3 regions of the Lysinibacillus sp. S1 genome follow, and region 1 is predicted to be linked to each of the others. Evidence: riboswitches for the same ligand, from Rfam matches in the RefSeq annotation. Region 1 holds a riboswitch; each other region holds the start of a gene.

Region 1 (4,765 bases):
TCTAGAAACATATAATCATGTATTTGTATTTACGATTATTGCTTCCATTATTATGGTGGTTTTGATGACAGCTGCAAGTGTGTTATTCATCTATAAACAATTAAAACCACTTAAATTTTTACGTGCATCGATTGAAACTGCAGCCGAAGGGGATTTAACACAAAAGGTAGAAGAGCGATATATTAAGCCTGATGAAATTGGTGCAGTTGCTGTGGCCTATAATAATATGTTAGATAAAACCAATAGTGCGATTCAAACTGTACTAAATTCCACGAGGTTATTGAACCAATCTTCTAATCAGGTAAATGAGGCATTTAATGAGGTAGTTGCTTCTAGTCAGGAGGTTTCCGTAGCTATCAACGAGATTGCACAAGGAGCTTCGAAGCAATCAGAGGATACAGAAGAAACAAATTATCGAATGATGGATTTATCAGATCAGATTGATGCTATTACGGCTCTTTCTAATGAAATGGATGAGCTATCTCATAAAACAGGTGTAACAACGGAAAAAGGATTGCATGAGGTTGAAAGTTTAAGAGAACGTAATATGGAGACAAATGAAATGAATGGGCGTATCCAGCAGCAAATGGAATCATTAGCTTCTAATATTGCCAATATTAATCAGATTATTGCTTCGATTCAAAGCATTACCGAGCAGACTAATCTGCTAGCTTTAAATGCAAGTATTGAGGCTGCACGTGCTGGTGAACATGGTAAAGGATTTGCTGTAGTTGCAGAGGAAGTTAGAAAGCTAGCAGAACAATCTAAGAATGAAACAGAAATTATTAAGAGTACAGTAGAAAGTATTCTTGAAAATTCTCAGCAGACGGTTGCTGTGATTGCATCTAATGCAGATTTAATGCAATCTCAAAATGAGTCCGTACAAAGCACGCAACTAGCATTTAAAGATAGCAGTGATTTGTCGGGTTCAATTGCAAATTCTATTAGTGATTTAATGAATAAACTATCTAGCATGTTAGAGCATAAAAATCAGGCAATCATGGCTATCCAAAGTATTTCGGCTATTTCAGAGCAAACAGCAGCCTCTGCGGAACAAGTAAGTGCTTCTGCAATGGATCAACAAGTAGAATTACAAAAAGTAGCAGAGTCTATTCAAAATATGAACGATATTTCAAACGAGCTACAAGAAGTTGTAAACCGATTTAAGCTTGCTTAAAAAGAAAGGCTGCCTTCAATATAGAGGCAGTCTTCTTTATGGTGAAAGCCGGAGAAATTGACCTAGAAGGAATTCAACACTACTATTAACACTGGAAGGGGGACATTGATATGATGTATCTCGGAATGATTTTCTTTCAAATTGTTGTACCTATTTTAGTGTTACTTGTAATAGGCGCTATACTACAAAAGAAATTTCGCTTTAATTTAAAAGCATTGTCTCAGCTTATTACATATTGCTTTATGCCAGCAGCTGTTTTTGTAAATTTATATGAAACACATGTGGAATTAACTGTACTGGGAGAGGTCGGATTATTTATTGTACTCTTTATCGGTAGTCAAATGATACTCAGTCACTTTATGGCAAAAGGGTTAGGTTTAGCTAGAACAGAGGCAGCTGTCTTTAAAAATAGTGTTGTGCTCATTAACTCGGGTAATTACGGTATTCCAGTGGCTCAAATGATATTTGCCACGCAACCTATTGGAGTAGCCATTCAGGTCATGCTCGTAATCTTTCAAAATATGACTACGTATACATATGGTTTATACAATTTAATTTCTTCTACAAAGTCAGGTATGACAATCATCAAGGATTTCTTTAAAATGCCTATTATTCATGCGCTTATTATAGGTGTCGCTATGAATTATTTTGATATCGGTATTCCACAGTTTATCAAAATACCAGTAGAACATGTGGCAGATGGATTTATTGCTGTGGCTCTAATTACTTTAGGTGCGCAATTATCACAATTAGAGATGAAATCAATGTTTAATAAAACCGTCTTTATCAGCTGTTTTACGCGATTAATTATTGGACCATCTGTTGCATTGGCCATTATTTATATATTGGGATTAGATGGAGTCGTCGCACAATCACTGTTTATAGCTAGTGCTTTTCCAACATCCCGCAATAGTTCTAGTCTAGCATTGGAATATGATGTAGAATCAGCAACAGCCGCGCAAGCTGTTTTATTTTCAACCATTGTAAGCTGTATAACTGTAACCATTGTGATCTATTTTGCAGAAGTATTATTTACCTAGTAAGATAAAAAATAACTTCCATCTCTTAGTATTATCTGCTACACTAGCATCAAACTAAATAGTATTAACTAGGGGAGTCTGATGAGTCAGGCTGAGAGGGAAACGCTACGAAGTTTCTTGACCCTTTGGACCTGATCTGGCTCATACCAGCGTGGGAAAGTTAAGAAGCTATTGCAGAGTATGCAATCAATAGACCTTTACATTCGTGGCCGGATCCAAATAATTATTTTGGATTCGGCCTTTATTTTTTGGATTGTTGGGGTGAGCTAGAATCGGTCCTTATATCAAAATAAATTTAAGGGAGAGAAGTAGCTCATGTCAGCAATTAGTGAAAAGAATATTACCATTATGTCCAGCTTTGAAGGAAGCAAAAAAGTATATGTGGAAGGATCACGCCCAGATATTCTAGTACCTATGCGAGAAATTGCATTAAGTCCGACAACAGGCAGTTTTGGAAATGAAGAAAATGCTCCTATTCGAGTATATGATACGAGTGGGCCCTATACAGATCCAGCCTACCAAGTAGATATTACGAAAGGTTTACCTGCCTTACGAAATGCATGGATTCAAGAGCGAGGGGATGTAGAAGCATATGAGGGACGCTCCATTAAACCGGAGGATAATGGCTTTCGTCATGTTGATGACCCGCGTATTCAAGAAAATGTCTTCCCTGAGTTGGCGAGAAAGCCTTTGCGTGCTAAAAAAGGTAAAAATGTGACACAGCTTCACTATGCACGAAAGGGAATTATAACGCCTGAAATGGAGTTTGTAGCGATTCGTGAAAATATGGATCCTGAATTTGTACGTTCAGAAATTGCAGCTGGGCGTGCTATAATGCCTTCTAATATTAATCACCCTGAGGCAGAGCCAATGATTATTGGGCGTAATTTTCATGTAAAGATCAATGCGAATATCGGGAATTCTGCTGTATCTTCTTCCATTGCAGAAGAAGTTGAGAAAATGACCTGGGCAACTCGATGGGGCGCAGATAATATTATGGATTTATCGACTGGTAAACATATTCATACAACTAGAGAATGGATTATTCGAAATGCGGCAGTGCCAGTGGGAACAGTGCCAATTTATCAGGCTTTAGAAAAGGTAAATGGTGTAGCAGAGGATTTAACGTGGGAGGTTTATCGTGATACTCTCATTGAACAAGCTGAGCAGGGTGTGGATTACTTCACCATTCATGCAGGTGTCCTTTTACGCTATGTACCACTAACAGCAAATCGTGTGACAGGTATTGTATCTCGAGGTGGCTCTATAATGGCACAGTGGTGTTTATATCATCATCAAGAGAATTTCCTGTATACACACTTTGAGGAAATCTGTGAAATTATGAAAGCCTATGATGTTGCTTTTTCCTTAGGTGATGGTTTACGCCCAGGCTCAATTGCAGATGCCAATGATGAGGCACAATTTGCAGAGCTTGAAACACTAGGCGAGCTAACACAGATTGCTTGGCAGCATGATGTTCAGGTAATGGTTGAGGGACCAGGTCATGTACCAATGCATTTGATTAAAGAAAACATGGACAAGCAATTAGAGGTTTGTAAGGAAGCTCCCTTCTATACATTAGGACCACTCACAACAGATATTGCTCCAGGTTATGACCACATTACATCAGCCATTGGGGCAGCCATGATTGGCTGGTTTGGTACAGCGATGCTTTGTTATGTGACACCGAAAGAGCATCTTGGTTTACCGAATCGCGAGGACGTTCGTGTGGGCGTTATCACTTATAAAATTGCTGCACATGCTGCTGATTTAGCAAAAGGTCATCCAGGTGCACAACAACGAGACGATGCACTGTCTAAAGCGCGCTTTGAGTTCCGTTGGCGTGATCAATTCAATCTGTCACTAGATCCCGAGCGTGCAGTGGAATATCATGATGAGACACTGCCAGCAGAGGGAGCAAAAACAGCACACTTTTGTTCTATGTGTGGGCCTAAATTCTGTAGCATGAGAATTTCACAGGATATTCGTAATTATGCGAAAGATAAGGATTTGAATACGACTGAAGCGATCCATCAAGGTATGAAAGAAAAGGCTGAGGAGTTTAAAAAAGCAGGCAGTCAAATTTATCAATAATGAAAGAAAAGGCTTATGTCAAAAAAATAGACATAGGCCTTTTCTTAATAAAAAAACTCCATGTGAATAGTGGATTCACATGGAGTAAAAGTTGGATTTGGATATCAATAATAAAGTGGAATATTAAACGTTTGTTGGTTGTTTTACATATGGATTTGTAAGGTCCATACCTTCTAAGGAAAGACCCATCGCTTTAGCGACACCTTCACCATATGCTGGGTCAGCTAGATAGCAGTGAAGGATGTGACGGCGTTTGATGAATTCTTCAACAGAAGCCATATCGTTCGCGGTATTTTCAAATAAGCGTTGCTGCTCTTCCGAAGTCAATAGACGGAATAGTTTACCTGGTTGTTCAAAGTAATTATTATCGTCTTCACGGAAATCATGAATACCTGCATGACCATCAATACGTAATTCAGGCTCTTTATGGTCTAAATTATGCTCCCACTCACCA
Region 2 (4,765 bases), 640 kb from region 1:
ATTAGCTAAAGCCTACGAGAACCTTGCTGATTTAAAGCTCCAACGTAAGCATATTATCCTCTTAACAGATGGGCAGTCACAGGCAGGGAACTATGAGGATTTAATTGGTGAAGGGAAAGAAGAGGGTATAACCTTATCGACAGTAGCGATTGGACAAGATGCCGATGCGAACTTATTAGAAGCGCTTAGTGACATGGGCAGTGGACGTTTCTATGATGTGATAGATGAGCAAACCATTCCTTCTATTTTATCTCGGGAAACAGCTATGATTTCCCGCACCTATATTGAGGACAATCCATTCTATCCGGCAATTTATAATGCAGCAGGATGGAACTCACTGTTTGCTAATGGTGTCCCACAAATGAATGCATATATTGGGACAACGGCAAAACAGGGGGCTACTGTTGTAGCAGAAAGCGAGAAAGAAGATCCTGTGTTAGCGCAGTGGCAATATGGTCTTGGTAAAACATTTGCCTTTACATCTGATTCAACGGGTAAATGGACTGGAGATTGGGCAAGATGGCAGAATTGGGGAGCATTTTGGCAAACACTTATTTCTCAAATGCTACCAAGCTACAATGATGTAGCCTATGATGTAAGATTGGAAGCAGATGGTTCCTTTATGATTACAGACCCTACAAATGAAGCCGCATTTTTAGATATTGTAGCGGTAAATGAAGCAGGGGAGGAGCTAGAAACACAACTTGAAACCATTTCCGCATCTCAAGTTCGAGCTGTAGTACAAGCTGAACCTGGATTAATTTTCTTCCGTATAGCAGATGAAAAGCAGGCCATTTATCAGGCAGGGCTAAGTGTTCCTTATAGTGCTGAATACGAACTACTCCCTGTAAATAACCAACTGATAGAAGAGTTAACTCAACGAACAGGAGGCACTGTTTTAAAGGAACCACAAGATGTCTTCCGTGACTTTACGACAAAAGGAGCAGATCGGCAAAATATTGCCACATGGCTACTCTTAGCGAGTATGCTTCTTTTCTTTATTGATATTACCATAAGACGTTTTGGTTGGAATTTCCTAACGAATGCGAAGAAAAAAGAGCCGCTGGTTGAGGAAAAAACTATAGCAGAAGACACAAATGTAGCACAGTTGTTAAAAGGCATGAAAAAACGATCTTAAAATAGAGGAAGCAGTGCAAACTCGAATAGTTTTGCACTGCTTTTTATATTGCATGAAATAAAGAGTTATCCCCTTTGTAAAGAGGGTAAATGAGAAGAAAAGCGATCCAAATTGGACTACCCCAGCTCAATGAATGCTCATAATTCAATCTCTCTCAATAAAGAGAAGAATTAAACCTCTTTACTAGCTCTGTTTTACGCAAGCTACTCGCAACCATTACACCTAAAATAGCACCGATCGTACTTGATGTTAAAAAGGCTGGTAGGAAGAAGAATGCTGCTACAGATGTTCCCATGAATAATTTTGCATAAGGGACGGCAATAAGTGAAGCCAGAATGCCCGTTCCGATAACTTCTCCGATACCAGCTAACCACATTTTATTGCTATATTTATAGGCAAGGGCAGCACAGAACGCACCGATGATACTACCAGGGATAGCTAGTAGAGAGCCTGTTCCAGTAAGGATACGAATGATGGCAGTGACAAAGGCAACTATAACTGTTGGTACGGGTCCAAGTATAATGGCTCCTATCACATTAATAGCATGCTGAACTGGGTAAGCACGTGCGATTCCTGTTGGGATGGATACGAAAGTAGAGCCTGCAACAGCAACGGCTACTAATAAAGCCATGACTGTTAATTTACGAATTGACATAAAGTTCACTCCTTTTGGTAAAGTTCGTGAGGAAAAATAAAAAGGCCACCCCCTTTAAACAATAGGAAGCGGCCTTGCGTGTATATAGTGACAACAGCAAGTAGCGCCACTTCCCTCCGCTAGTGTGAACTAGATCAGGTTCAAAGGGTCCGTATATTACCATATACGTCTCAGCCTTTTAAAGACTCCCCTAGTGGTTAAAATCATTCAATTTTGTGAATCAACAATAATGTAACATACTGCTAAAAATAGTCAATGATTTTTCAGACTATTTTGTATCGGGATGCATTAAATGAGGTGCTTTTTTCACTGTCCAGATGAGCGCAAGGAAGAAACAGGCTAATAATATGATAGAACCGAAAATATATGGGCTATTCATATTCCAGTCAAATAATAAACCTGCCAAAGCGGGTCCAATCATATTTCCGAGGCTCATATAGGCATTATTCAAGCCCGCAGCAAATCCCTGCTCTTTCTCTGCAAGCTTTGAGATGAGTGTATTAACAGCTGGACGAATTAATGTCGTTGCTGTAGAGAAAATTGTTGCTACAACTAAAATAAGGGCAAAGCCAGAAACAAATAATATTAAGAAAATAGCAACGGATGCAATAAATAAATTTACTAGTACTACTTTCATTTCACCATAACGATTGAACAGTGGTGTAATAATAAACATTTGTACTACTACTCCAAAAGCACCACCAACAACTAATATAATCGCTATATCTACAGGTGTGTAATTAAACTTTTCTGTCACAAATAATGACAATGTCGTTTGGAAATTTGCAATTCCAAACGAGAACACCAGCATAATTATGAGCATAACAAAATAAGGCATATGTATGGAACGAGCCATTTGCTTCGCCAGATTGTCTTGCTTTTGTTTCTGTTGAGCAGTGTTTGGTTTGGTAGAAGGTAATAAAAAGTAAGATAAAATAGATGCTACAATGGCTGCAGCTCCAGCTGTGAAAAATGGGAAATGTAAGCTTACCTTTGCTAAAAAGCCACCAATACCAGGTCCAATCATAAAGCCAAGAGACATAGCGGCACCCAACATCCCCATACCTTTCCCACGTTCTTCATAGGTTGTGACGTCAGCGACAAAAGCCATAATAGGAGGTGCAACAAATGCGGAACCTAGACCACCTAAAAATCGTGCTAAAAAGAGCATCCATACATCTGTAGCAAGGCCAAATCCGATTTGTGCAAGACCTGTTACGATAAGACCGAAAATAATTAAATTTTTTCGTCCGTACTGATCTGAAAGATTCCCAGCAATAGGAGAAAATACGAATTGAGCTAAGGCGAACGTTGCGATTAGCATACCTAGAACTTGTCCTGCTGCACCAAATATTTTTAAATACTCTGGCATGACAGGAATAATAATGCCAATACTCCCCATTGCGATAAACATATTAAACATTAAAATATACAAAGCCGCCTTATTGGACTTCTGCTGGGTCATCGAATGAACCCCCTTTTTGTAATCAAATATAGTACAGTCTATCATAAAGAATTATTGCTTGGCTAATAGTTAAGATTATAGTACTGGTTCTATATTTAGAATGGTTTTCCACAAAAGTTTTTATCCACGCACCTATGCATGATGAAATAATACATTTTAGTCATAAAAGTTGAGGGAAAAGAAGCTATGGGAGGATAAATTAGTAAAGCAACAACAATTGAGGGACTTCTCTTATAAAGGGAGAATTAAAAATTTGGAGAGTCTGTCTGTAATGGCATAAAGCATGGCTATAAATTGTAGCGATGTTGAGCGTTAGAAGTTATGGACTATCAAAAGTACACTAATGTGAGAATCTATTAAAATTTAGATAAAATATTTTATAAATATAATAATGCAAATAGTGATTGAAAATGTTCTTAGTTTAATAAACAGTTAGACAAGCAGAGAAAAAAACTAGCGAATTGGTGTGAAAACCAATTCGCTAGTTTAATTATCTGATACTCATTTTAAATTCTAAAAATAATTCGTTGTATTTCCCTAAATAATCAGGTCCTAAATTTTTGTAGACCTCTAATGTATCACGTTGTTCTTCAGAAGGATAGTAGCGTTCGTCAGAAACAACTTCTTCGTCCATTAAGTCCATAGCGGCAATATTAGGAGTAGAATAGCCTACAAAATCAGCATTTTGAGCACCTGATTCAGCACTTAGCATGAAGTTAATAAAGGTGTGGGCACCATCAATATTTTTCGATGTTTTTGGGATGACCATATTATCAAACCATAAGTTTGAGCCTTCCTCAGGTACAGCAAAGTCTAACTCTTCATTTTCATACATCATATCAGCTGCTTGGCCAGACCATGTAAGGGCAACAGTTGCCTCATTATTGATCATTAACGGTGTGATTTCATCTCCAATGATCGCTTTAACATTTGGTGCAAGTGTAATTAATTTGTCAGTAGCTTCACGAAGTTCCTGATCATCTAGTGAATTCAGAGAATAGCCAAGACTGTTTAAGCCCATCCCAATGACTTCACGCGCACCATCTACTAAAAAGACTTTTCGCTTTAAAGAAGGGTCCCATAAATCGTCCCAAGAGGAGAAGTCTAAGTCTCCAACAAGGCTTGGATTGTAGACAATACCTACTGTTCCCCAAAAATAAGGGACAGAATATTTATTGTTAGCATCGAATGGTAAATCTAAAAAGTAAGGGTCAATATTTTTTAAATTAGGGATTTTCGTTTTATCTAAAGGAATTAATAATTTTTCTTCCTTCATCTTCTCAATCATATATTCAGAAGGGACAGCAATATCGTAAGCTGTTCCGCCTTGCTGAATCTTTGTCATCATAGCTTCATTGGAATCGAATGTTTCATAGATGACATGAATGCCTGTTTCTTTTTCAAATTCTTTTAACAAATCAGGATCAATATATTCTCCCCAGTTAAAGATGGTTAACGTGTCTTTTCCACTTTTACCGCCTCCCGCACTTAAGGCATCAGCCGCATA
Region 3 (4,765 bases), 1.5 Mb from region 1:
CCGTCTCAAAGCCCATTTTGAGACGGCTTTTTTGTATGGATATTGTTATTCCAATAGAGGTACAATTTACCTCTAAATTTTTTGTATTAAAAATCTAATATCGCACATTCTATATTCACAAGGAGGTGAGAAACATGGCTTCAAACAACAACCGTAGTTCAAACCAGCTTGCAGTACCTGGTGTACAACAAGCACTAGATCAAATGAAATACGAAATTGCACAAGAATTTGGTGTTCAATTAGGAGCTGAAGCTTCAGCTCGTGCCAACGGTTCCGTTGGTGGTGAAATCACTAAACGTCTTGTACAAATGGCAGAATCTCAATTAAAAGGTATGCCAAACAACAACCAATAAATGCTGATTAAGCATTTATAAACTTAAACCAGTGACCGTAAAAGGCACTGGTTTTAGTTTGTTTATTGATCATTTATTTATACGAGATAAGGATCTAAATGTAGCTACTGTATGATCAACATCTTTGCTTTGACAAATAGCTGAAATAACAGCAACACCATCAACCCCCGTTTGAAATACAGAATGTACATTTGTGAAATTTATTCCACCAATTGCTACAATTGGTAATTCAGGATGTAATGAATGTGCCTCCTGTAAAAAAGATGTACCACATGGTGGTTGTGCATCACTTTTAGAGGATGTTGGAAAGATTGGACCGATACCAACATAATCAGCTTGATGGTTAATAGCTATTTGCAATTCTTCCTCGCAATGGACAGATACACCAAGAATCATGTTCCCGATTCTTTTACGTGCTACACTTACMGGTAAATCATCTTGTCCGATATGAACACCATCAGCTCCTAGTCGTATCGCTAGATCAACATCGTCATTAATGATAAAGGGCACATGATAGTGATGACATAGTTTTTGACATTGGCGTGCAAATTGTTCATAGGCAAGTCCTGTTAACGCGTGAGGACCTTTTTCACGAAATTGAAACATTGTAATGCCTGCTTGCAAGGCTTTTTCTAGGATATAGATAGGTTGTTCTTGAGGAGGAACATTGCTCGTACCCATAATAAAATAAAGCTCCAAATCCTCACGTTTCATGAATAATCACCTCACAGCCTTCCTTATACCGTCACTTATCAAAATGATTAGTGGGTCCATGACCATTTCCAATCGATAAATTAAACATAATAGCTAATTGGATAAATTTTTTAGCTTCTATAATGGCATTTTCCAGAGCAAATCCTTGTCCAAGAAAAGCAGTAAGTGCTGCGGAAAATGTACATCCAGTACCATGCGTATTTTTTGTTTGGATTCGTGGAGACTGCAAAGAAAAAGAACGTCCATTTTTGCAAAATACATAATCAATGGCATAAAGTGGATCTGCTAAATGACCACCTTTAATGATGACACATTGTACACCTAGCTGTAACAAGCTTTGAGCTACTTCTTTCATATCTTCAAAATGATGAATAGATCTCCCAGTAAGTGTCTCTGCCTCGGGTATATTGGGCGTAACAACCGTAGCAAGTGGTAATAAAGTTGAGCGTAAGGCATCGATAGCTTCTTGCTGTAATAGGCTTTCCCCACCTTTTGCAATCATCACCGGATCAACAATCAGTGGAATGTTTAGCTCCCTGATCTTGTGTGCTATTGCTTTGATAATTTCTGAGGAATAAAGCATTCCTGTTTTAATCGCAGCGATTGGAAAATCTTCTACTAAGGCCTCTAATTGTTTTTTTATAAAGGAAACGTCAATAGGGCAAACACCTGTTACACCCAAAGTATTTTGAGCAGTTAGAGCAGTAATAACAGAAGTACCGAACACTTCTAATTCCTGAAATGTTTTTAAATCAGCCTGTATACCCGCGCCACCACCACTATCTGAGCCAGCGATTGTTGTTACAATATGCATGAAGCTGCACCATCCTTTGATAAGCGATGTATAGCATTGAGTAAGGCTATTTGAAAATCACCAATGTCTGCAGTAAATGCGGATGCCAGTACACCTGCTTTTTTATAGTAAGTAAGTGTTTCTGTTAATTGTTGGTAAGGATTATGGCTTACACTATAGGCTACGCCACAAATTACACTAAGTAAACAACCTGTACCGGTTACTTCCGTCATTTGTGGATGACCACCAGCGATCCATTGGCTATGCTTGCCATCAGTTATAAAATCGCGTTCTCCTGTGACAATAACAATGCATTGATAGCGTTGAGCCAATGATGTGGCTTCTAATTCCATAGCTATAGTGCCATGACCACTATCGACACCTTTTTGTTGCCAATTTACACCAACTATTGCTGCTAGCTCGCCGAGATTACAGCGAATCACGGCAAAGTGTATGTTTTCCAGTAAGTATCTTACGGTTTCCTTACGATAAGTTGTGGCTCCAACTCCGACAGGATCTAAAATAACAGGAATACCAAGTTTATTGGCTTTTTCACCTGCTAATAACATGGCACTTTTTGTGCGATCATTAAGTGTTCCAATATTAATTAATAATGCTTGAGCAATGGCCACCATCTCCTCTACCTCTTGGTAGTCATCGGCCATTACTGGTGAAGCACCTATCGCTAATAAACCATTTGCTTGAAAATTTGCCACTACATAATTGGTTATACAATGGATAAGTGGTTGCTGTTGACGAATTGTTTGAAAAATCATTGTAGTCCTCCTTTAGGGATGGACGTAAGCATGCAAAAAAGGCTCTTTTTGTGTAAAAATGCACGAAAAGAGCCTTTCATCTGAAAACGATGTTTATTGCTCCCTACGTCAGTATTAACTAACAGGTTCAAAGGGTCAGGTTTTACCTTCTCAACTCTTACGAGTCCCCCTGCAATCTTGCTTTTAGTTGACCAAAATGTACCATACTTTTCATTTGTATTCAATAGCAAGTTTTCCTATAGATAAAATGTGACCGATGCCATATAGGAGGGTATGATAGTTGTCATGACTTTACCGAAATTAAGCACAAACCATTGAAAATGCTGAAAAAAGAGTTTTATAATGTGTCATAACAAAAGGGGGCAATTGCCATGAAAAGACAAGATTTAGTTGCACCAGAATGGTATAACATAGTAGAGGAAATTGAAAAATATGCTCAGGATGCAGCCAAAAATGCTTTAATCATTTATGAAGAAAACCAAGACATCCAATGTATTACATATGCACATTTATTGGAAAAAGCGAATCAAGCAGCACATGTATTCACCAAGCAAGGTTTAAAGAAAGGTGATGTCATTTTAGTAATGGTACCACGTTCGGTTGAAGCATATATTGTGTATATTGCTGCATTGAAAGCGGGTTTAACAATTATTCCAAGTTCTGAGATGTTAAGAACAAAGGATATTGAGTATCGAATTCATCATGCAAATGCTAAAGCAGTTATTGCATTTGAACCCTATATTGAACAGTTCGATAAAGTGGGAAATTTACAAGACATACTGCAATTTGTCATAGGGAATGCACATGAACCTTGGCAGAACATACTTGAAAAAATGAATAATCAACCTACAACCTACATAAATCCTATCCCAACAAAAAGCACAGACAATGCATTTTTAGCCTATACAAGCGGAACAACAGGAAATCCAAAAGCAGCAGTGCATACGCATAGTTGGGGCTATGCTCATTTACGAACAACAGCACCACATTGGTTGGGTGTACAAGAAAATGATATTGTTTGGGCGACTGCAGCACCAGGGTGGCAAAAATGGATTTGGAGTCCATTTCTAGCTACTTTAGGCAGTGGTGCTACTGCATTTGTCTACAAAGGTAAATTTGAAGCAGCTTCTTATTTAGCATTGCTTGAGAGATTCAAAATCAATGTACTATGCTGTACACCAACTGAATATCGTTTTATGGCAGCGCTTGAAAATTTACATGAATATGATTTAAGTGCAATTCGCCAAGCTGTATCAGCTGGTGAGCCATTAAATAGTGAGGTTATTAGAGTATTCTTGGAAACATTCAAATTACAAGTGCGAGATGGCTATGGACAAACGGAAAATACATTATTGGTAGGCACAATGGTAGGGATGGAAGCGAGAGTTGGCTCTATGGGAAAACCTACTCCTGGCAACACTGTTGAAATTATTAATGATTTGGGCAAACCTGTTACAATCGGAGAAGTTGGTGATATTGCTGTTCATCGCGAAACGCCAGCACTCTTTAAAAAATATTTAAATGATCCTGAACGTACAAATTTACAATTTCGTGGGGATTGGTATATTACAGGAGATCGTGCCTATAAAGATGAAGATGGCTACTTTTGGTTTGACGGACGAGGAGACGATGTTATTATATCCTCAGGCTATACAATTGGCCCTTTTGAAGTAGAGGATGCTTTAATGAAACATCCAACTGTAAAAGAGGCTGCTGTTATAGCGAGCCCTGATAAAGTAAGAGGAAATATTGTCAAAGCATTTATTGTTCTGCGCAATGGTGAAAAAGGTGATGGAGCGCTTATTCAAACACTCCAAAGTCATGTTAAATCATTGACCGCTCCTTATAAATATCCACGTGCTATTGAATTTGTAGAGGAACTACCAAAAACATCTTCTGGGAAAATTAGACGTGTCGAATTACGGCAACAAGAAATCAAACACCTCCAATTATAATATTTCCTAGGAAATAATGTCGAAAATCAAAGTTCATCAAAGGTATGGACTTTGATTTTTTTATTTTTTTTAGGTAAGGTAATATGAGGAAATACATAGCTTAAAGCTTTTTGTGTTTAATTATTGCAAAAAAATGAAACAAATTGGCAAGTCATACGTATTACGTGTTGAGGA

Evidence for each region. A riboswitch is a leader RNA that binds a small molecule or an ion and turns the genes downstream of it on or off. The one in region 1 is predicted to bind thiamine pyrophosphate.
Region 2: it holds a riboswitch for thiamine pyrophosphate, as region 1 does, so the genes downstream of both, thiW (energy coupling factor transporter S component ThiW) here and thiC (phosphomethylpyrimidine synthase ThiC) in region 1, are expected to answer to the same signal.
Region 3: it holds a riboswitch for thiamine pyrophosphate, as region 1 does, so the genes downstream of both, thiM (hydroxyethylthiazole kinase) here and thiC (phosphomethylpyrimidine synthase ThiC) in region 1, are expected to answer to the same signal.

What each region holds. Positions count from the first base shown of each region.
Region 1 covers NZ_CP173154.1:2,494,306-2,499,070, reverse strand. The annotation lists gene ACHZEU_RS12425 (methyl-accepting chemotaxis protein) at 1-1,177, shown strand, start outside; gene ACHZEU_RS12420 (AEC family transporter) at 1,288-2,217, shown strand; TPP riboswitch at 2,278-2,392, shown strand; gene thiC (phosphomethylpyrimidine synthase ThiC) at 2,533-4,311, shown strand; gene ACHZEU_RS12410 (catalase) at 4,435-4,765, opposite strand, start outside.
Region 2 covers NZ_CP173154.1:1,854,872-1,859,636, reverse strand. The annotation lists gene ACHZEU_RS09600 (VWA domain-containing protein) at 1-1,138, shown strand, start outside; gene thiW (energy coupling factor transporter S component ThiW) at 1,293-1,793, opposite strand; TPP riboswitch at 1,888-1,995, opposite strand; gene ACHZEU_RS09590 (MFS transporter) at 2,062-3,258, opposite strand; gene ACHZEU_RS09585 (PotD/PotF family extracellular solute-binding protein) at 3,749-4,765, opposite strand, start outside.
Region 3 covers NZ_CP173154.1:3,954,717-3,959,481, forward strand. The annotation lists gene ACHZEU_RS19765 (alpha/beta-type small acid-soluble spore protein) at 135-353, shown strand; gene thiE (thiamine phosphate synthase) at 423-1,067, opposite strand; gene thiD (bifunctional hydroxymethylpyrimidine kinase/phosphomethylpyrimidine kinase) at 1,099-1,881, opposite strand; gene thiM (hydroxyethylthiazole kinase) at 1,869-2,636, opposite strand; TPP riboswitch at 2,720-2,817, opposite strand; gene mbcS (acyl-CoA synthetase MbcS) at 3,008-4,591, shown strand.